One region of the Burkholderia sp. BCC0397 genome, then DNA from elsewhere that is predicted to be linked to it. Evidence: predicted binding sites of a transcription regulator. Region 1 holds the regulator's gene; each other region holds the start of a gene.
What was found. Region 1 encodes LexA, which represses DNA repair genes until DNA is damaged. Its sites were predicted from a motif close to ACTGTATNNNNATACAGT; they were not measured.
Positions count from the first base shown of each region.

Region 2: HWX03_RS01465 (DUF2471 family protein) is a predicted target of LexA. The motif match lies at 3,064-3,081, and genes of this name have one in related genera.
Region 3: imuA (translesion DNA synthesis-associated protein ImuA) is a predicted target of LexA. The motif match lies at 3,449-3,466, and genes of this name have one in related genera.

Region 1 covers NZ_CADFDL010000010.1:226,014-232,692, forward strand. Annotated here, with positions in the region: gene HWX03_RS26910 (sulfate ABC transporter ATP-binding protein) at 1-361, opposite strand, end outside; gene cysW (sulfate ABC transporter permease subunit CysW) at 375-1,319, opposite strand; gene cysT (sulfate ABC transporter permease subunit CysT) at 1,316-2,209, opposite strand; gene HWX03_RS26925 (sulfate ABC transporter substrate-binding protein) at 2,333-3,370, opposite strand; partial or broken gene HWX03_RS37360 (sodium:proton symporter) at 3,548-3,664, opposite strand; gene lexA (transcriptional repressor LexA) at 3,635-4,282, shown strand; gene HWX03_RS26935 (hypothetical protein) at 4,308-4,643, shown strand; gene HWX03_RS26940 (DUF2939 domain-containing protein) at 4,673-5,392, shown strand; gene HWX03_RS26945 (universal stress protein) at 5,482-5,979, opposite strand; gene nodI (nodulation factor ABC transporter ATP-binding protein NodI) at 6,312-6,679, shown strand, end outside.
Region 2 covers NZ_CADFDL010000001.1:306,105-312,783, reverse strand. Annotated here, with positions in the region: gene catA (catechol 1,2-dioxygenase) at 1-723, shown strand, start outside; gene catC (muconolactone Delta-isomerase) at 767-1,057, shown strand; gene HWX03_RS01475 (NAD(P)H-dependent oxidoreductase) at 1,220-1,999, opposite strand; gene HWX03_RS01470 (LysR family transcriptional regulator) at 2,086-2,979, shown strand; gene HWX03_RS01465 (DUF2471 family protein) at 3,146-3,550, shown strand; gene HWX03_RS01460 (NADPH-dependent 2,4-dienoyl-CoA reductase) at 3,744-5,777, opposite strand; gene HWX03_RS01455 (AraC family transcriptional regulator) at 5,853-6,679, shown strand, end outside.
Region 3 covers NZ_CADFDL010000004.1:373,614-380,292, forward strand. Annotated here, with positions in the region: gene HWX03_RS15855 (MetQ/NlpA family ABC transporter substrate-binding protein) at 1-534, shown strand, start outside; gene HWX03_RS15860 (STM2901 family protein) at 928-1,383, shown strand; gene HWX03_RS15865 (DUF1493 family protein) at 1,377-1,709, shown strand; gene HWX03_RS15870 (VF_A0006 family four-cysteine protein) at 1,823-2,131, opposite strand; gene HWX03_RS15875 (hypothetical protein) at 2,520-3,269, shown strand; gene imuA (translesion DNA synthesis-associated protein ImuA) at 3,567-4,259, shown strand; gene HWX03_RS15885 (DNA polymerase Y family protein) at 4,192-5,679, shown strand; gene HWX03_RS15890 (error-prone DNA polymerase) at 5,686-6,679, shown strand, end outside.

The DNA of each region.
Region 1 (6,679 bases):
GCAGCTCGTGCACCTTCTCGCGAATCGCGGCTTCCGACGGCCGCTCGCGGCGCGGCTTCACGCGCAGCCCGAACGCGACGTTCTCGAACACCGTCATGTGGCGGAACAGCGCGTAGTGCTGGAACACGAAGCCGACCTGGCGGTCGCGCGCGCCGACCGACGCGACGTCGAGCCCCTGCAGCACGACCTGGCCGGCGTCCGCGTGCTCGAGGCCCGCGATCACGCGCAGCAGCGTGGTCTTGCCGCAGCCGGACGGCCCGAGCAGCGCGACCAGTTCGCCGGGCGGAAAGTCGAGCGACACGTTGTCGAGCGCCGTGAAATCGCCGAAGCGCTTCTGAAGGTTACGGACGGTGATACCCATTCTGGTTGCCTCTTTACGATTTCGACGAAACGGCGGCGGCAGGGCCGGCATGTGCGGGAACGGTGTCGTGCGCATCGGCCAGTTCGGCGGCGAGATGACGCTCGGCGATCAGCTTCAGCGCGAGCGTGACGAGCGCGAGCAGCGCCAGCACCGACGCCACCGCGAACGCCGCCGCGAAGTTGTATTCGTTGTACAGGATCTCCACATGCAGCGGCATCGTGTCGGTCACGCCGCGAATGTGGCCGGACACGACCGACACCGCGCCGAACTCGCCCATCGCGCGCGCATTGCACAGGATCACGCCGTACAGCAGGCCCCACCTCACGTTCGGCAGCGTCACGCGGCGGAAGATCTGCCAGCCCGACGCGCCGAGCACGCGCGCGGCTTCTTCCTCGTCGGTGCCTTGCGCCTGCATCAGCGGAATCAGCTCGCGCGCGACGAACGGGAACGTGACGAAGATCGTCGCGAGCACGATGCCCGGCACCGCGAAGATGATCTGCACGTCGTGATCCTGCAGCCACGGCCCGAACCAGCCCTGCGCGCCGAACAGCAGCACGTACACGAGGCCCGAGATCACCGGCGACACCGAGAACGGCAGGTCGATCAGCGTCGTCAGCAGCGCCTTGCCGCGGAATTCGAACTTCGCGATCGCCCACGAAGCGCAGACGCCGAACACGAGGTTCAGCGGCACCGCGATCACGGCGACGGTCAGCGTCAGCTTGATCGCCGACCACGCATCGGGGTCGGCCAGCGATTCGAGATAGAAGCCGACGCCCTTGCGCAACGCCTCGACGAACACCGCGGCGAGCGGCACGACGAGGAAGAATGCGAGGAACGCCAGCGCGATGCCCGTGAGCAGCCAGCGCACGACGCGCGACTCGCTGACGGGGTCGAGCCGCTTCGCGGCACGCGCGGCCGGCGACGGGGTTTTCAGCACGACGGTGGCCTCCTGGCTCATTGCTGGCCTCCTGCTGCGACGGCGTTGACGGTGGCCGGCGCCGGACCGCTCGCGCCCTTGCTCGTCCTACGCTGCAGATACCACTGCAGCGTGTTGATCAGCAGCAGCATCAGGAACGACACGACCAGCATCACGACCGCCAGCGCGGTCGCCCCCGCGTAGTCGTACTGCTCGAGCTTCGTGATGATCAGCAGCGACGTGATCTCGGATTTCATCGGCACGTTGCCGGCGATGAAGATCACCGATCCGTATTCGCCGAGCGCGCGCGCGAACGCAAGCGCGAAACCGGTGAGCAGCGCCGGCAGCACGGCCGGCAGCACGACGCGGCGGAACGTCAGCCAGCGCGACGCGCCGAGGCACGCGGCGGCTTCTTCCTGCTCGCGCTCGAAATCCTCGAGCACCGGCTGCACGGTGCGCACGACGAACGGCAGCCCGATGAAGGTCAGCGCGACCAGCACGCCGGCCGGCGTGAACGCGATCTTGATGCCGAGCGGCGCCAGATACTGGCCGACCCAGCCGTTGGTCGCGTAGACGGCCGCGAGCGAGATGCCGGCCACCGACGTCGGCAGCGCGAACGGCAGGTCGACGATCGCATCGACGAGACGCTTGAACGGGAACGTGTAGCGCACCAGCACCCACGCGACGAGGAAGCCGAACACGGCGTTGATCAGCGCGCCGCCGAGCGCGGCCGAGAACGTCAGCCGGTACGACGCGAGCACGCGCGGCGACGTGACGGCGGTGACGAACTGGTCCCACGACAGCGTCGCGGTCTTCAGGAACGTGGCGGCGAGCGGAATCAGCACCACGAGGCTCAAATAGGCCACCGTGATGCCGAGTGTCACGCCGAAACCGGGCAGCGCGCTCGGCTTGCGAAAGGTGTACGTCGTCATCGGATGCTCTTGCTGGGTCGATGCTGCTCACGGGCCCGACGCAAACGCCGGCGCAGTGCATCGCGCCGGCGGCCCGTCGGGGATGCGGCGCGCTGTCGTGGCGCGCCGCTTGTCGTTATGGCGTTACTGCGGCTTGTAGATCGAATCGAACACGCCGCCGTCCGCGAAATGCGTCTTCTGCGCATTCGTCCAGCCGCCGAACGTGTCGTCGACCGTGTACAGCTTCAGCTTCGGGAACTGCTTGGTCAGCTCCGCCGGCACGTTCTTCGAACGCGGCCGGTAGTAGTTGCGCGCCGCGATTTCCTGGCCCTGCGGGCTGTACAGGAAATTCAGGTAGGCCTCGGCCAGCTTGCGCGTGCCCTTCTTGTCGACCACCTTGTCGACCACCGCGACGGGCGGCTCGGCCAGGATGCTCACCGACGGCACGACGATCTCGAACTTGTCGGTGCCGAATTCCTTGACCGACAGGAACGCCTCGTTTTCCCATGCGATCAGCACGTCGCCGATCCCGCGCTGCACGAAGCTCGTCGTCGCGCCCCGCGCGCCCGAATCGAGCACGCCGGCGTTCTTGTAGAGCTTCGTGACGAATTCCTTCGCCGTCTGCTCGTTGCCGCCCGGCTTGTGCAGCGCGTAGGCCCATGCGGCCAGGTAGTTCCAGCGCGCGCCGCCCGAGGTCTTCGGGTTCGGCGTGACGATCGAGATGCCCGGCTTGGTCAGGTCGTCCCAGTCCTTGATCCCCTTCGGATTGCCCTTGCGCACCAGGAACACGATCGTCGATGTGTACGGCGACGCGTTGTCGGGCAAGCGCTTCTGCCAATCCTTGTTCACGAGCCCCTTGTTCGCGAGCGCGTCGATGTCGTACGCCAGCGCCAGCGTGACGACGTCGGCCTGCAGGCCGTCGAGCACCGAGCGCGCCTGCGCGCCCGAACCGCCGTGCGACTGCTTGAAGTTGACGGTTTCGCCCGTCTTCGCCTTCCACTCCTTGCCGAACGCCTGGTTGAAATCCTGATACAGCTCGCGCGTCGGGTCGTACGACACGTTCAGGAAGGTCGTATCGGCCTGCGCATGCGTCGCGACGCCCAGCGCCGCCGCCGCGCCCAGCGCGAGTGTTGCGATCAGGCGGCCCACTCCGCCCACCAGCCCCGTATTGCGCTTCGCCATCCTTGGTTCTCCAGTGTTGTCGGTATTGCGATGTCGGGCCAGTCTAGCGAACGGGTTACATGATTAAAAATAATCGTTCCTCATTTTTTAATACTCAAAAGTGCTAACGCATACAGGACGGACGGTTGCGGCGGACAAACCGACGTCCGGGCGTCGCGAAATCACGCCGGAACCGGCGCGATCGCGTCGAACCTCAAGTAACACTTGAAATTCACCAAGTACTGTATAAAAATACAGCTCACTGTCTATCCATACAGTTGAGCCATGACCAAACTCACCGCCCGTCAGCAGCAAGTGTTCGACTTGATCCGTCGCGCGATCGAGCGCTCCGGATTCCCGCCCACCCGCGCCGAGATCGCGGCCGAACTGGGCTTCAGCTCGCCGAATGCGGCCGAGGAGCACCTGCGCGCACTGGCGCGCAAGGGCGTGATCGAGCTGGCCGCCGGCGCATCGCGCGGCATCCGGCTGCTCGGCCTCGACGACGCCCCGCACCAGTTCACGCTGCCGCACGCCGGCCTGATGCAACTATCGCTGCCGCTCGTCGGCCGCGTCGCGGCCGGTAGCCCGATCCTTGCGCAGGAGCACATCTCGCAGCATTACGCGTGCGATCCCGCGCTGTTCACCGGCAAGCCCGACTACCTGCTGAAGGTGCGCGGCCTGTCGATGCGCGACGCCGGCATTCTCGACGGCGACCTCCTCGCCGTGCAGAAGCGCACGGAAGCGAAGGACGGCCAGATCATCGTCGCGCGTCTCGGCGACGACGTCACGGTCAAGCGCCTGATGCGCCGGCCCGGCGGCCTCGAGCTGATCGCGGAGAACCCGGATTACGAAAACATCTTCGTCAAGGCCGGCAGCGCGGATTTCGCGCTGGAAGGCATCGCCGTCGGGCTGATCCGCTCGGGCGAACTCTGACATTCCGTCTCGCTAGGAGAACATCATGGAACGCCTTGCCCGCCTGCTGCCTTTCCGTCAATTCGGTCGCCTGCGTCATCTGCGCGGCCGCACGCCCTGCGCACCGCTGTCCGCGGCGGCGCCAGTGCAAGAAGAAGTCGCAGTCGAACGGCAGGCGTCCCTGCTGCCGTCAGCGCTCCCCGCGTTCGCGCGGGTATCGCTGAACGCCGGTCTGAATCACGCGGAACCCGCGCGCCGCGCGCCGGTGCGCGTCTATCACGGCCGGTCGCGCCTGATCATGGTGGGCACGATCGATGCCGTGTGCCGGATGATCGATCACTGCATCGCAGAGGAACGATCGGCCACGCCGGGCGGTCTCTGATTGCGGAACATCCCCGCACCGGAGGCAACGTGACTGGATCGTCGCGCCGCGCATGGCGACTCAAGCCCCTGCTGATCGTCGCGCTGGTCGTCGCCCTCATTGCGGCGCTCGGCTATGCGTACGCGTCGCCGTATGTCGCGCTCGGTCGCCTGAAATCGGCGATCGATGCGCGCGATGCGCAGGCAATCAGCGAGTATGTCGACTTTCCGTCGCTGCGCATCAGCCTGAAGCAGCAGGTCACGGAAGAGTTGATGCGCCGGATCGACGCCGTGAAGAAAAACAATCCGTTCGCGGTGATTGGCGCGCTGATCGGGTCCGCCCTGATCGGCCCGCTGGTCGATGCGTACGCGACCCCGGAAGGCGTCGCCGCGCTGATGAGCGGGTTGCCGCCACGCGGCAATCCGGGCGAGCGTCCGCCTGAGTGGTCGAATCAGCCGCCAGCAGGCAATGCGCCCGGCAACACGCCTGCCGCACCGCCCGCCAATCCGGCACCGGCAAGTGCGGCCGTACCCGGCAGCAACGCGGCCGCTTCGGCGGCATCGTCGCCGGCACCCGCGCCCGCCGCACCGGCCAGCCCGGGCGAAGCAACGCAAGCGCCGCACCCGCAGCAAACCAGCGCGGGCTACCGGAATGTCGATGAATTCGTCGTGACGTATCAGCGCAGCGCGGATGGCACGCGCTATGCGGCGATCTTCCACCGCTTCGGGCTGTTCTCGTGGAAATTGTCCGGAATCGACCTGCATGCCTAGCAGGCCGCGCGCTCGACGCGCACACTGCTGATGCAGTGCGACGCCCGACCGGCACGCATCGCCGGTCAGGCGGTCATCCAGCCTTTAGATCATTGGCCGTTCGCTATGGCCGCTTCACGCTCGCGCGCAATTTCGGCCTTCTGCTCTTCCGCCGACGAACACGCCACCAGAATGCTGCAGTTCACGCGATCGAGCAGTTGCGTATTGCCCGACCCCATCCACCATCTCGACAACCCGCTGCGGCACCGGTGGCCGACGACGACGAGATCGACCTTCAGCTCCGACGCGAGATTCGCGATTTCGTCGATCGGATAACCGAATGCGAAATGGCCTTCGGCCTGGACGCCGCGCTCGCGCAGCCAGTTCACGCCTTCCTGCAGGATTTCGCGCGCGGTTTCCTCGAAGCGGCCGCATGCGACATCGGTCAGCAAACCCGCGCTTTGCGCAATGCTCGAACGCATGTCGACGACCGACAGCAAATGCGTTTCGGCCTTCAGGTCCATTGCGAGATTGGCGCCATAACGCAGCGCCTTGCGCCCTTCGAGCGTGCCGTCGTAACACAGCAAAATCTTGTTGTAGCTAGCCATGGAGCCTCCCTATCGCGACAACGAGCCTACGTATTCATCATGGTGCGCCGCAATTCAGGACGCAAGGGATGGAAAACGCTGATTCGCCCCGCGCGGCGCGTGCGCGATGATGCGGTGCACGATCGGTGCGCGCGTGCATCGCACCGTGCAGGCATGCGCTGAAGCGATGCAGCCGATGCACTAGAATGGCCCGTTCCACGTCCAGCGGGTCACCTCGCGCCGGCGTCGTGCGCTTCGCCGCATGCCCGTGTGACACGCATTCGCGCGATCCGTTCGCACACCGGTCACACACCGGGCAGCGGAACGCGCCCGCTTACAACGACAACACGCCCATGTCCGTCGCACCGATCGATTTCCGCAACGTCGAAAAGCGCTATGGCGACAAGCTCGTCGTCAATGGTCTGTCCTTCAACGTGAAGGCCGGCGAATGCTATGGCCTGCTCGGGCCGAACGGCGCCGGCAAGACCACGACGCTGAAGATGCTGCTCGGCCTCGCGCATCCCGATGCAGGCGCCATTTCGCTGTGCGGCGAACCGGTTCCATCACGTGCGCGACATGCACGCCGGCGGGTCGGCGTCGTCCCGCAGTTCGACAACCTCGACCCCGACTTCACGGTCCGGGAAAACCTGCTCGTGTTCAGCCGCTATTTCGGGATGTCGGCGCAGGCCGCACGCGCGCTCGTGCCGCCGCTGCTCGAATT
Region 2 (6,679 bases), on a different contig from region 1:
GGCCGCGAATTCGGGCTGATCGCCGCGGGCCTCGGCCTCGAGCGCTTCCTCGACGTGCGGATGGACGAAGCCGAGGCAAAGGCCGGCATCCAGGGCGGCACGCCGCGCACGATCGAAGGTCCGCTGTATGTCGCCGGCGCGCCGGAATCGGTCGGCCACGCGCGTCTCGACGACGGCACCGATCCGGGCCAGACGCTGATCATGCGCGGCCAGGTGCTCGGCCAGGACGGCGCGCCGCTCGCGAACGCGCTGGTCGAGGTGTGGCACGCGAACCATCTGGGCAATTACTCGTACTTCGACCCGTCGCAGCCCGCGTTCAACCTGCGCCGCTCGATCCGCACCGATGCCGAAGGCCGCTACAGCTTCCGCAGCGTGCTGCCGGTCGGCTACAGCGTGCCGCCGGGCAGCAAGACCGAGCAACTGCTCGACCAGCTCGGCCGCCACGGCCATCGTCCGGCGCATATTCACTTCTTCGTTTCCGCGGACGGTTATCGTAAGCTGACGACGCAGATCAACATCGATGGCGATCCGCATCTGTGGGACGACTTCGCGTTCGCGACGCGCGACGGGCTGATCCCGCCGGTCAGGCAGGCGGAGGGCGCGGAAGGCAAGCCGTACGGCGTCGACGGGCAATTCGCGCTGATCGACTTCGACTTCTCGCTGCTCAAGGAAAAGCAGGACGTGCCGGGAAGCGAGGTCGAGCGGGCCCGCGCGCAGGCGTGAGCGGCCTTCCCGTTCGACGAATCGACAATGCAAGGAGTGCAGGATGCTGTTTCATGTGGAAATGACCGTTCGCCTGCCGGCGGACATGGATCCGGTCAAGGCGGCCACGCTGAAGGCCGAAGAAAAGGCGATGTGCCAGCGGCTGATGAACGAAGGGACCTGGCGTCATCTGTGGCGGATCGCCGGGCAGTATGCGAACGTCAGTATCTTCGACGTCGAAAGCGTGCAGCAGCTGCATGACGTGCTGAGTCAGCTGCCGCTGTTTCCGTATATGGAGATGGAGGTGCGGGCGCTGTGCCGGCATCCGTCGTCGGTGCGGGAAGACGATCGGTAAGCCACGCTGAATCGCGGCCGTGACCCACGGCCACGAGATGTACGATCCGCACGACCCGGGCGGCCGGCGATGTCACGCAGGCCGCCCGGGTCTTTTGCATGGTGCAATTTGTGTTTGGCGGCGGTTAGCCGTGTCACCCCGCATCGGGGGGTGCAGTAACCGTCAGGCGGTCAAATGCGCGGCGAACCCCACCTTCCCCGGCGCGACCTCCTCTTTCAACGTCAGCGCCGGAATCTCGTAATCGCCCGTGTTCTGCCGGCGGAACGGAATCGGCGGCGTGGTCCACAGATCGTCGAGACGCCGGCCGAGCGCCGCGCGCGTTTCGTCGAAGCGCGCGGCGTTCATCTTGCCCGTCCGATAGATCACGAACGGCGGCAGCACGTCGAACCCCGGGTAATACAGCACCCCATGCTGGATCGGGAACAGCAAGTCGTCGATCGGTCCGTTGATGCCGCGCGGGCTGTAGTGCGGTTCCCACCCGCCCGTCGTGACGATCACCATCGCCCGCTTGCCTGCCAGCATCCCTTCGCCGTAGCGGTCGCCCCAGTGCGTATCGGAGTGCTCGCCGACGCCGTACGCAAAGCCGTATGCATACACGCGCTCGAACCAGCCCTTCATGATCGCCGGCATCGAGAACCACCACAGCGGAAACTGCAGGATCACCGCGTCGGCCCACTTCAGCTTGTCCTGCTCGCGCGCGATGTCTTCGCTCTGCGTACCCGTCGCGAACGCGCGCTTCGAATCGAGCGACGGATCGAACCGTGCGTCGGGCGCACGATCGGTCACGTCGTTCTCATCCAGCACCGCCTTCCAGTTCATCGCATACAGGTCGGTCACCTGCACCGCGTGGCCGGCCGCTTCGAGATGTTCGACCGCGAAGTCACGCAGCGCGCCGTTCAGCGAACGCGGCTCGGGATGGGCATACACGATCAGCACATTCATGTTGGTCACTCCGTGGATTGAATGACTGCAGAATGGGGCTTTCAACGGTATATTTGAAATGAATTCATGATATTCCAGGTATAGCCATGAATAATCTCAGAAGGCTCGATCTGAACCTGCTCGTCACGCTGGACGTGCTGCTCGCCGAGCACAACGTCACGCGCGCGGCCGAGAAGCTGAACATGTCGCAGCCATCGGTCAGCGTGCAGTTGCAGAAACTGCGCGACGTGTTCGGCGATCCGCTGCTGCTGCCGGGGCCGCGCGGGATGCGGCCGACCGCCCGTGCGGAAGCGCTGCGCGAGCCGTTGCGCGACGCGCTCGAAGCGGTCGAGCGCGCGGTGATCCCGGCGACGCCGTTCGATCCCGCGACCGCGACGAACACGTGGCGCGTGGCCGCGACCGACTACGGCGAATCGACGATCGTGCTGCCCGCGCTGCGCACGCTGCGTTCGACCGCGCCCGGCACGCGGCTGGCCGTCGTCGAACTCGTGCCGCCGCGCATCGAGCAGGATGCCGAACGAAACGGCGTCGACCTGGCCTTCCATACGACGGAAGGGTCGCCGCCCGGCATGCGACGACTGCCGCTGTTCGTCGAGCGTTACGTGCTGATCGGCCGTGCCGGCCACCCGAAGCTGAAGCGGCGCCCCACGCTCGCGCAGTTCGGCACGCTCGAGCACGTGATCGTGTCGCCCGACGGCGGCGGCTTCTTCGCCGTGACGGACGAAGCGCTCGCAAAGGTCGGTGCCGCGCGGCGCGTCGTGCTGTCGGTGCCGCACTTCCTGTTCGTGATGTCGGCCGTCGCGAGCACCGACCTCGTCGCGATGCTGCCCGAGCGGCTGGTGCGCGACGTGCCCGCGCTGCGCGTGGTGGACGCACCGGTCGAGGTGCCCGGCTATGAAATGTCGATGCTGTGGCACGAGCGCGTGCATCGCGATCCGGCGCATCGATGGCTGCGGGAGACGATCGCGGCGGCGGTGTAAATCGCTCGCCCGCTCGATGCGATTCGCCCGCGTCGAGCGCCGACGCACGAAATCCTGCATTCGGGACTTGAAACCGCACCAAACACTGTATATATTTACAGTGCTTTTTTGCACCATTTGACCCGAATTCCGTCATCCAAGACGAACGGACTTTTGTGAGGCGACCATGTTCCAGGCTTCCGCATTCGATCCCGAGCAACCCGGCTTCAATCCCGTCCATTTCGAGCGCGCCGCGCAGCGGGCGGTCGTCGATCTGCAGCGTGTCGCGGGCGGCCCCGCGCAGCGGGCGCTCGGCCTGAGGCGCCGCACCCACCCGGCGGCCGTCCGCACGATGAGCTGGCAGGCGCTGCTGAACGTCGAGGAGCTGGCGTTCTCGAACGCCGGGTTCCTGAACCGCAACGATCCGGCCGTCGTCGACGCTTTCATCCGGCTGCGCGACAGCCGGCTGGTCGCGGCGGACGTCGAGGAGCCGGTCGACTGGCGCCGGGACGACGACGACCTGCCGGCCATCTACCTGATCGTCAAGGCGATGCTCGAAGCGGAAGCGGAAGAGCGGGCCGAAGCGGCCTGAGCCGCGCCGGCCGATCGCGGTCACGGTCGGCCGGGTTCGCGCCGCCATGTTGCATGGTGGCGCGGTCGGCACTGCGGCTTGTTATGGTTCTGCGCCCGCGAATCGGCGCATCCTGTGGCAAGCCGCGAACCGTCCCGTCAGCCGATCATCGCCACGCGACGAACGTCCGGATGAGCGTCGCAGCGGTCGCCCGTTACAACCGCGCCGCCAGCCGTGAGCCCTGATCGATCGCGCGCTTCGCATCGAGTTCGGCGGCCAGTTCCGCGCCGCCGATCAGGTGCACCGAGCGCCCGGCCGCCTGCAACGGCGCGAGCAACGCACGTTGCGGCTCCTGCCCCGTGCAGAGCACGATCGTGTCGGCTTCGATCAGTTCGTGATCGGTGCGCTGCTCGCCGTACGACACATGCAGCCCGCGCGCATCGATCCGCTCGTAGTTCACGCCGCCGATCATCTTCACCTGCTTCATCTTCAGCGTCGCACGGTGAATCCAGCCGGTCGTCTTGCCGAGCCCCTTGCCGAGCGGCGCGGCCTTGCGCTGCAGCAGCGTCACTTCCCGCGCCGGCGCCGATACCTGCGCACGCGTCACGCCGCCGCGCGTCGCGGCCGGATCGGTCACGCCCCACTCCGCTTTCCATTCTTCGAGATCGAGTGCCGGCGACTCGCCGTCCTGCACCAGATATTCGGCGACATCGAAGCCGATCCCGCCCGCGCCCACCACCGCGACCCGCCGGCCGACCGGCTGCCTGCCCGCGAGCACGTCGACATAGCTGAGCACGTTCGGCCCGTCCTGCCCCGGAATCTTCGGGTCGCGCGGCGCGACGCCCGTGGCGAGCACGATCTCGTCGTAGCCGCCCGCAATCAGGTCGCTCGCGTCGACGCGGCGGTTCAGGTGCAGCTTCACGCCGGTCAGCTCGACCTGCCGGCCGAAGTAGCTCAGCGCTTCGTGAAACTCCTCCTTGCCCGGAACCCGCTTCGCCATGTTGAACTGGCCGCCGATCTCGGCCGCGCCGTCGAACAGGTCGACCTGATGACCGCGCTGCGCGAGCACCGTCGAGCAGGCGAGCCCGGCCGGCCCCGCGCCGACCACCGCGATCCGCTTCGGCTGCGACGCGGGCGTGTATTTCAGTTCCGTCTCGTGGCACGCGCGCGGATTCAGCAGGCACGACGCGATTCGGTTCTTGAACGCATGATCGAGGCATGCCTGGTTGCAGCCGATGCAGGTATTGATCTCGTCGGCACGGCCCTGCGCGGCCTTGACGACGAACTCGGCATCCGCGAGCAGCGGGCGCGCCATCGACACCATGTCCGCGCAGCCGTCCGCGAGAATCTGCTCGGCCACTTCGGGCCGGTTGATCCGGTTGGTCGTCACGAGCGGGATGCCGACCTCGCCCTTCATCTTCTTCGTCACCCACGCGAACGCGCCGCGCGGCACCGATGTCGCGATCGTCGGCACGCGCGCCTCGTGCCAGCCGATCCCCGTGTTGATGATCGTCGCGCCCGCGCGCTCGACCGCCTTCGCGAGCTGCACGGTTTCGCGCCAGTCGCTGCCGTCCGGAATCAGGTCGAGCATCGACAGCCGGTAGATCAGGATGAAATCGCGGCCGACCGCTTCGCGCGTGCGCTCGACGATCTCGATCGGCAAACGGATGCGGTTCTCGTACGACCCGCCCCACTGGTCGGTGCGCTTGTTCGTATGCATCGAGATGAACTGGTTGATCAGGTAGCCCTCGGAGCCCATGATCTCGACGCCGTCGTAACCGGCTTCGCGTGCCAGCGTCGCGCAGCGCACGAACGCGCGGATCTGCCGCTCGACGCCGCGCGCGCTCAGTTCGTGCGGCGCGAACGGCGAGATCGGCGACTTGATCTTCGACGGCGCGACCGCGAACGGGTGGTAACCGTAGCGGCCCGTATGCAGGATCTGCAGCGCGATCTTGCCGTCCTCCGCATGCACGGCACCGGTGATCTCGCGATGCCGGCGCGCGGCGGCCGACGTCATCAGCGTGCCGCCGAACGGCTTGGTCCAGCCGGCCACGTTCGGCGCGAAGCCGCCCGTCACGATCAGGCCGACGCCGCCGCGCGCACGCTCGGCGAAATATTCGGCGAGGCGCGGCAGCGTCTTGCGGCTGTCCTCGAGGCCGGTATGCATCGAGCCCATCAGCACGCGATTCTTCAGCGTCGTGAAGCCGAGATCGAGCGGTGCGAGCAGGTGGGGAAAGGGTGTCGTCATGATGATTCGGCCAATAAGCGATGCCTGCCATCGTAGGCGCGCGCCGCCTTGAACGTGAGGGGGCAAACAGCCATAATGCTTGTCATTTCCGGCCAAATCGACATGATCTCCCCGTCTCGCAAGGATCGCCTCGGGCTGCGCCGGCCGACGATTCCGGTCGCCTATCCGCGCCTGCTGCTGCAGGCGCTGGCCGCACGCGGCGTCGACCTGGCCGCCGTGCGTGCCGGCACGGGCCTGCGCGACGCGGTGCTGGCCGAACCGGACGCGCGCGTCGCGCCGTCGCAATGGGGGCGGCTCGTGCTCAATGCGATCGAAATCGGCGGCGATCCGGGCATCGGGCTCGCGTTCGGGCTGCTGCTGAAGCCGACCGTGCACGGCTTTCTCGGCTACGCGACGCTGACCGCGCGGGACATCCGCGACGCGCTATCCGTCACGCAGCGCTACTTCCGGATGCGCAATCGCCAGTACCGGCTGACCTATGCGGAAGACGAACGCGGCGCGACGCTCGAACTGCACGGCGTGCAGGCGAACCCCGTGCTGCAGCATCACGTGATGTTCGAATTCGTGCTGACGGGGCTCGCGCAGAACATCTCGCAATGGTCCGGCCGCGCGTCACCGCCGATCAGGCTGCAATTCGCGTGGCCGGAGCCCGCGTATTTCGCGCGCTATCGCGACGCGTTGCCGCCGGTGGCATTCGGCTGCGCGGCCAATGCGCTGTGGATTGCGCGCGACGTGCTCGACTGGCCGCTGCCGCTCGCCGACGAAGTCGCGCACCGGCAGGCGCTCGTGCAGGTCGAGCGCGAGTATGCGCAGGTGCGGCAGGAGGAAGGCGATCTGGTCGAGCGCGTGCGGGCGGAACTGGCGCGCGCAGCCGGCGATTATCCGGGGCCGGATACGCTCGC
Region 3 (6,679 bases), on a different contig from region 1:
GTGAAGCAGCGCGGCTACAAGCTCGTCAGCGCGGGCCTGACCTACATCTCGCCGATCGGCGTGTACTCGAAGAAGTTCAAGTCGCTGAAGGATCTGCCGCAGGGCGCGAAGCTCGCGGTGCCGAACGATCCGTCGAACGAAAACCGCGCGCTGCTGCTGCTGCAGACGCAAGGCGTGATCAAGCTGAAGTCGGGCGCCGGCACGGGCGGCAACAACGCGACGGTGCTCGACATCGCCGAGAACCCGAAGAAGCTGAAGATCTCCGAACTCGACGCCGCGCAACTGCCGCGCGTGCTGTCGGACGTCGACGCGGCCGTGATCAACACGAACTACGCGCTGGCCGCGAACCTGCAGCCGACCAAGGACGCGATCGCGCTCGAAGCGCTGACGAGCCCGTACGCGAACCTGATCGCCGTGCGCGCGAAGGACAAGGATCAGCCGTGGGTGAAGAAGCTGGTCAAGGCGTACCAGTCGCCGGAAGTGAAGGAATACATCAAGAAGCAGTTCAAGGGCTCGATGGTCGCGTCGTTCTGAGCGCGGTCGGTTGATCGAACGAAGGCCTGCACGTGTGCAGGCCTTTTTTTATGGGCGATCGGTGTGCTTTCGAGATTCAGGAGCAGCGCGAAGATTACACATCGCAATTGCATTTGCGTTCATTGATAAACGCTTTTTGGTAACGGTTCGTCACGTTGGCATGGAGCGTGTGCGCCGCCGCTCGAATTCAGAATGGTTATGCACGTTCTCTCTCCGGCATCCCGTTGTGCCCCGTCATTGCTGATGCCGAGCCCAATGACGATTAATTTTGAGTGAGATTCCACCATCGTTACGGTGCGATTAGCCGACAGATCGGCTGAGTTTGTCGGCGCGATAACCATATGTCTTCGTTAGAATAAAAAGCAGTTTAAAAATTACGCGCGAGGATGCTGAATGGATGCTGCCGGTCAATTGAATGGGGCCTACCATTATTACGGGATGGTCAATCTGACTGCGGGAGAACTGTTCTTCTGGATCATGGTCGACGAAACAATGAATCAGTTGGGCGTCGATGATGTCGTGTCGGTTGGCATGATCTTGCTTGGTAGAAATAATTTGCCGACCAGGACAAAGCCGATCGACGCGATACAGGGAACTTCGCTTGCAAGCAAATACTCAAGAAGAGTTTTTCAAAAGGCTCAATTCCCGTTTGGTTTGAATTTGCCAACACTGGTAGGCGGTCCCGTACGAAATTTGAAAATTAGGTTGGTCCGAAACATCGGAACCTTCGTAGGAAGAACGATCCCCGTGCTGGGTTGGGTAATTCTTGCAAGCGATATTTATATTATTGCCGGCAAGACGGTGGCTCACTACAATAGAGTTGCAATGGAGGGGGATAGGCTATGGTAGATCTTGAGAAAAAGGTGATTGAGTTTATAAGGAAAAAGTCCGGATTCTCTATATCATTCATGGCTGATGAGATAACGGAAAGTACCGATTTGGATCTGGACTTGAATTTTGATGATTGTGAGGTCGAGGATCTGATGCGGGAGTATTCAGTGAAATTTAATGTTGATATAAGTGGATTTGATATAAAAAAATATTATCCGGAAGACGATTCTTCGTTTTTTGACTTGATCAATCCGTTTAAGAAAAAAGTGATCCATCGTGTTCCGGATCTGAATGTTCGAATGCTGATCGCATCGGCAAAAGCGGGACGCTGGCTCTACGACTGACCGCTCACCGATTTTGTCTACGACCTGAGGGGGCGCTGTGCGGCGTTGCTGCAAACATCGCTTCATATCGGTACGCGTAAAGGCGGGGCGACTGCGCGGCGTCCGCCGCCCGCTCACATCTCGCCGCGCCGCGAGCAGATCGACATGATCTGCTGGATCGCGTAGTTGTCGCGCACGCCGGGCAGCGATTGCACGACGCACTCGTGAAAGCGCCGCTCGCGCGGCAGCAGCATCGCGTTGTTGCGGTACAGCGCGTCGCACGAGCGCTGGATCAGCTGCGCGGCGGCGCCGTTGCGGCTTTCGCGCAGCGCATTGAGCATGCAGTCGTCGTATTGCGCATAGCCGTCGGTCAGCGCGAATGCAGCTACCGGCACCGCCAGCGCGACGGCCGCGCATGCGATCGCACGGATTCCCCGTTTCATGTCTCCTCCGATGGTGTGGATCGGGTCGGCGGACAGCATAACGTAAAGCCACCGGCGCGGCTGACGCGTTGCGCCGGGACCGGCGTGCGGCAGGCGGACTGGCGTGCTGCGCGTTGCAGCGTGCCGGTCCGGCCGCGCGATCCGGTTCGCCCGCGACGCATCGGGGAGTGCGCGAGCGTTGGGGGTGGCGCGAGTCGGCCATGCTGCGGGTCGGCGCGCCGTCACTTCGGATGGTAAATTGAGCGCCATGTGAACGTGGTGGCGGTCACCGATTCGTCTGGGTGACAGAGCCGGTCGCGCAAAGCGCGGCTTGCTTGTGATGGTGCAACGCCGCGATGCGCCCTTGCTGGCAAGGCGCGTAGGCGGCGCGTGGCGGTGAGGAAACGACATGGACCATGGCAATGCATTGCCGGATTCCATCCGGGCGGCGATCGAGGCACACGGCGGTGCAGCGCGGTGGGCCGAACTGGCGGAGATCGAGGCGACGGTATCCGCCCGCGGCTTCCTGTTCACCGCGAAGCGACGGCCGGTACTGCGACAGGTGCAGGTTCGAGCGTCGACACATGAGCCTCGATTCGCTTTCGACGATTTTCCGCATGTCGGCGAGACGAGCGAACTTCAAGGAGAAGAACGCGTTCAGATCGTCGGCCGAGACGGGGCGGTTCTGGCACGCCGCGAAGGGCCGCGAACCGCATTTGGCGGCTGGCGACGGCAAATCTATTGGGACGACCTCGACTTTGTCTTTTTCGGCGCCTACGCGTTCTGGAACTATCTGACAGCGCCTTTCCTATTCTTGCGCGGCGGCTTTACGTTCCAGGAACTTCCGCCACTGGTGACTTCGGCCGGGACATGGTCGAGAATCCGGGCGACCTTTCCCCCCGACGTTCCAACGCACAGCCGGGTCCAGGACTTCTATTTCGATAGTCAGCACAGGCTTTGCAGGCTCGATTACACCGCCATGGTGGTCGGACGCTGGGCGCGGGCCGCTCATATCTGCGAGGATTTCCGCGAATTCGAGGGGTTCCTGGTGCCGACCCGCAGGACGGTGAAGCCGTTGCCGGTTGGCAACGCTCCATGGCCGGCTCCGGCTCTCGTTGCGATCGAGGTCCACGATTTTCGGCCAAGGCCTGCTCATTGACGCCAGTCCACTCGGCCGCTGCGACTGGAAAAGCAAGGCGGCCGCAGTCACTATGCGCGGTCGTGAAAGCACTCGCACGATGACTTGCATCGCCGCGTCGCGCGACGTGCGTGACGCCGCGTGACCAGCGACAGGTTGATGACGCGGCCGCGCCAATCGCGAAATCTTGCGCTAGAATAACTGTATATTTATACAGTATTTTGGAGCCGGATCGTGAACCGCACCGCCGCCGATGCTCAGCAGATACGTGCGCCTGATGAACGGGCTCGCGCCGTCGATGCCCTTCTCGACACCAATATGTATTCAGCGACGGGGGGAATAACCCTTTGGCGCGGCTCGCAGCTCGCGCGCGGCGGTCCGCGCACGATCGAGACGGGCTTCGCACCGCTGTCGGCCGAGCTGCCGGGCGGCGGCTGGCCGGTCGGCGGCCTCGTCGAACTGCTGGCCGCGCAGCCGGGCTGCGGCGAGATGCGGCTGCTCGCGCCCGCGCTTGCCCGCAGCGTCAGCGTCCGGCGGCCGCTCGCGCTCGTCGCGCCGCCGCAGTCGCCGCATGCCACCGCGCTCGCCAGTCTCGGCGTGCCGGCCGACACGCTGCTGTGGCTGCGCGCCGGTAGCCGCACCGATGCGCTGTGGGCCGCCGAGCAGGCGCTCAAGACCGGCTGTTGCGGCGCGCTGCTGCTCTGGCAGGACGCGCGGCCCGATGCGCTGCGGCGCCTGCATCTCGCGGCCGCGCGCACTGGCGACACGCTGTTCGTGATGCTGCGTCCGCTGTCGGCCGCGCGGCAGCCGTCGCCGGCCGTGCTGCGCGTCGCGTTGTATCCGGTGCCGGGCGGCGTGTCGCTCGACATCGTCAAGCGTCGCGGGCCCGCGCGCAGCGAGCCGCTCGTGCTCGATTTGCCGTCGCCCATCGTGGAGAGCCGCTATGCGCGTCTTGCTCGGCATCCATCTGCCGCGCCTGCCGCTCGACGTGTGCGCCCCGCCGCCGTCTGACGCAGCGGCCGGCGCGGCCGGCAGTGCGGTGCTCGAGCAGGGTGTCGTGCTGATCGCCGATGCGGCCGCGCGCCGGCAGGGCGTGCGCGCGGGCATGAAGCGCGGCGGCGTGCTCACGCTCGCGCCCGACACGCAGCTCGTCGAACGCGATCCCGCCCGCGAAGCCGATGCGCTGCGCGCGGTCGCGCTCGCGTTGCTGCGTTTCTCGCCGTGCGTCGCGCTCGACGACGAAGCCACGCTGATCGTCGACGTCGGCCCGAGCCTGCGCCTGTTCGGCGGCCTGCCGTCGCTGTGCCGCCAGGTGCGCGCGACGCTCGCGGCGCTCGGCTATGCGGCGCGCCTGTCCGCCGCGCCGACCGGGTGCGGCGCGTGGTTGCTCGCGCGCACGTCAGCCCGGGCACGCATCCGGCGCCGCGTCGCGCGCCAGGCCTCGCTCGTCCGCACGCTCGACCGGCTGCCCTGTGTGCTGCTGCCCGACGCGCGTCCGTATGCGGGCTGGTTCGACGGCCTCGGCTGCCGCACGCTCGCCGATCTGCGCCGCCTGCCGCGCGCGGGGCTGCAGCGGCGCTGCGGTCCCGCGCTGCTGGCCGCGCTCGATCGTGCGTACGGCGAAGCGGTCGAGCCGCTCGCGTGGATGGCGGTGCCGCCCGTGTTCGACGTGCGGCTCGAATTGCCGGAGCGCGTCGAATACGCGGAAGCCGTGCTGTTCGCCGCGCGGCGGCTCGTCGTGCAGCTGTGCGGCTGGCTGGCCGCGCGGCAACTGTCGCTGGCCGCGATGACGTTCGATCTCGAGCACGAGCGCGGCCGCCAGGCCGTGCCGCCGACCCCGCTCGAACTCGCGTTCGCCGCCCCCGTGCGCGACGAGGGGCATTTCATGCGGCTGCTCGGCGAGCGGCTCGCGCGCGTCGAGTTGCCGGCCGCGGTGATCGCGGTGCGCCTGAAGGCCACGCGCGTCGAATCGGTCGCGCCGCCGGCCGACGATCTTTTTCCTGAGCCGGGGGGGACGCGGGAAACCCGCGAGCGGTTGTTCGAACTGCTGGTCGCGCGGCTCGGCGCGGAGAACGTATTGCGCGCGGCGCCTGTCGCCGATTACCGGCCCGAGGTGGCGAACCGCTGGCTGCCGCTCGATGCGCAAACGGGCAAGCCGGCCGGCGGGCCGCCGGCCGTGCCGCCGAGGCCCGCGTGGTTGCTGGCCGAGCCGCTGCCGCTGTTGATGCGCGGGGAGCGGCCGGTATTTCATACGCCGCTGAGGATGATGTCGTCGCCGGAGCGGATCGAGGCCGGGTGGTTCGATGGTCAGCTCGCTGCACGCGATTACCACGTCGCGCAGGACGAAGCCGGTGCGTGCTATTGGGTGTTCAGGGAGCGGGCGGGAAGCGAGTCCGAACCGCACTGGTTACTGCACGGCCTGTTCGGGTGAACGAAGATGGTTGCGGATTTCAGCGGGCTGCCCGATTACGCGGAGTTGTTTTGCCGCTCGAACTTTTCGTTCCTGCATGGCGCGTCGCATGCAGAGGAACTGGTCGAGCGTGCGTTCGAGCTCGGTTATCGCGGGATCGCGATCACCGACGAATGTTCGCTCGCCGGCGCGCCGCGCATGCATGTCGCGGCGAAAGCGAAAGGGCTGCCGCTCGTCATCGGATCGTATTTCGAGGTCACGCCGGATGAAGTCGCGCCCGGCCACGATCCGGGCCCCGGTGCGTTCGGGCTCGTGTTGCTCGCGCAGAACCGCGAGGGCTACGGCAACCTGTCCGAATTGATTTCGTGGCAGCGGATGGCATCGCCGAAGGGCACTTACAAGCTGACGTCGCGGATGCTGTCGGCGCCGCCGGCGGAGTTTGCACACTTGCGGGGGATGCCCGACTGCTTCGCGATCCTCGTGCCCGCGTATCCGGTGCGGGCGGACGTGCTCGATGCGCAGGTCGCGTGGTTTCGCGCGACGTTCGGCGAGCGTGCGCGGCTCGGGCTCGTGCAGTTGCAGCGTGCGCTGGACGGTGCGCAGCGCGAGGAGATTCGTGAGGCCGGCGAGCGGCGACGCGTGCGACTCGTCGCGCTGGGCGACGTGACGATGCATGTGCGCTCATGCAAGCCGCTGCAGGACGTGATGACGGCGATTCGTGTCGGCATGCCGGTTGCGGAGTGCGGGTATGCGCTCGCGCCGAATGCGGAGCAGCATCTGCGCTCGCGCGGGCGGATCGCGAAGTTGTTTTCGGCGGCCGAGATCGCGGAGACGTGCGCGATGCTCGATGCGTGCGATTTCGAACTCGACTCGCTGCGCTACGAGTATCCCGACGAAATCGTGCCGAAGGGGCTCACGCCGACGCGCTATCTGGAACAGGAAACCTTCGCAGGCGCGGCCGATCGTTATCCGCAGGGCATTCCGGAAAAGGTAGAGAAGCAGATCCGATACGAACTCGATC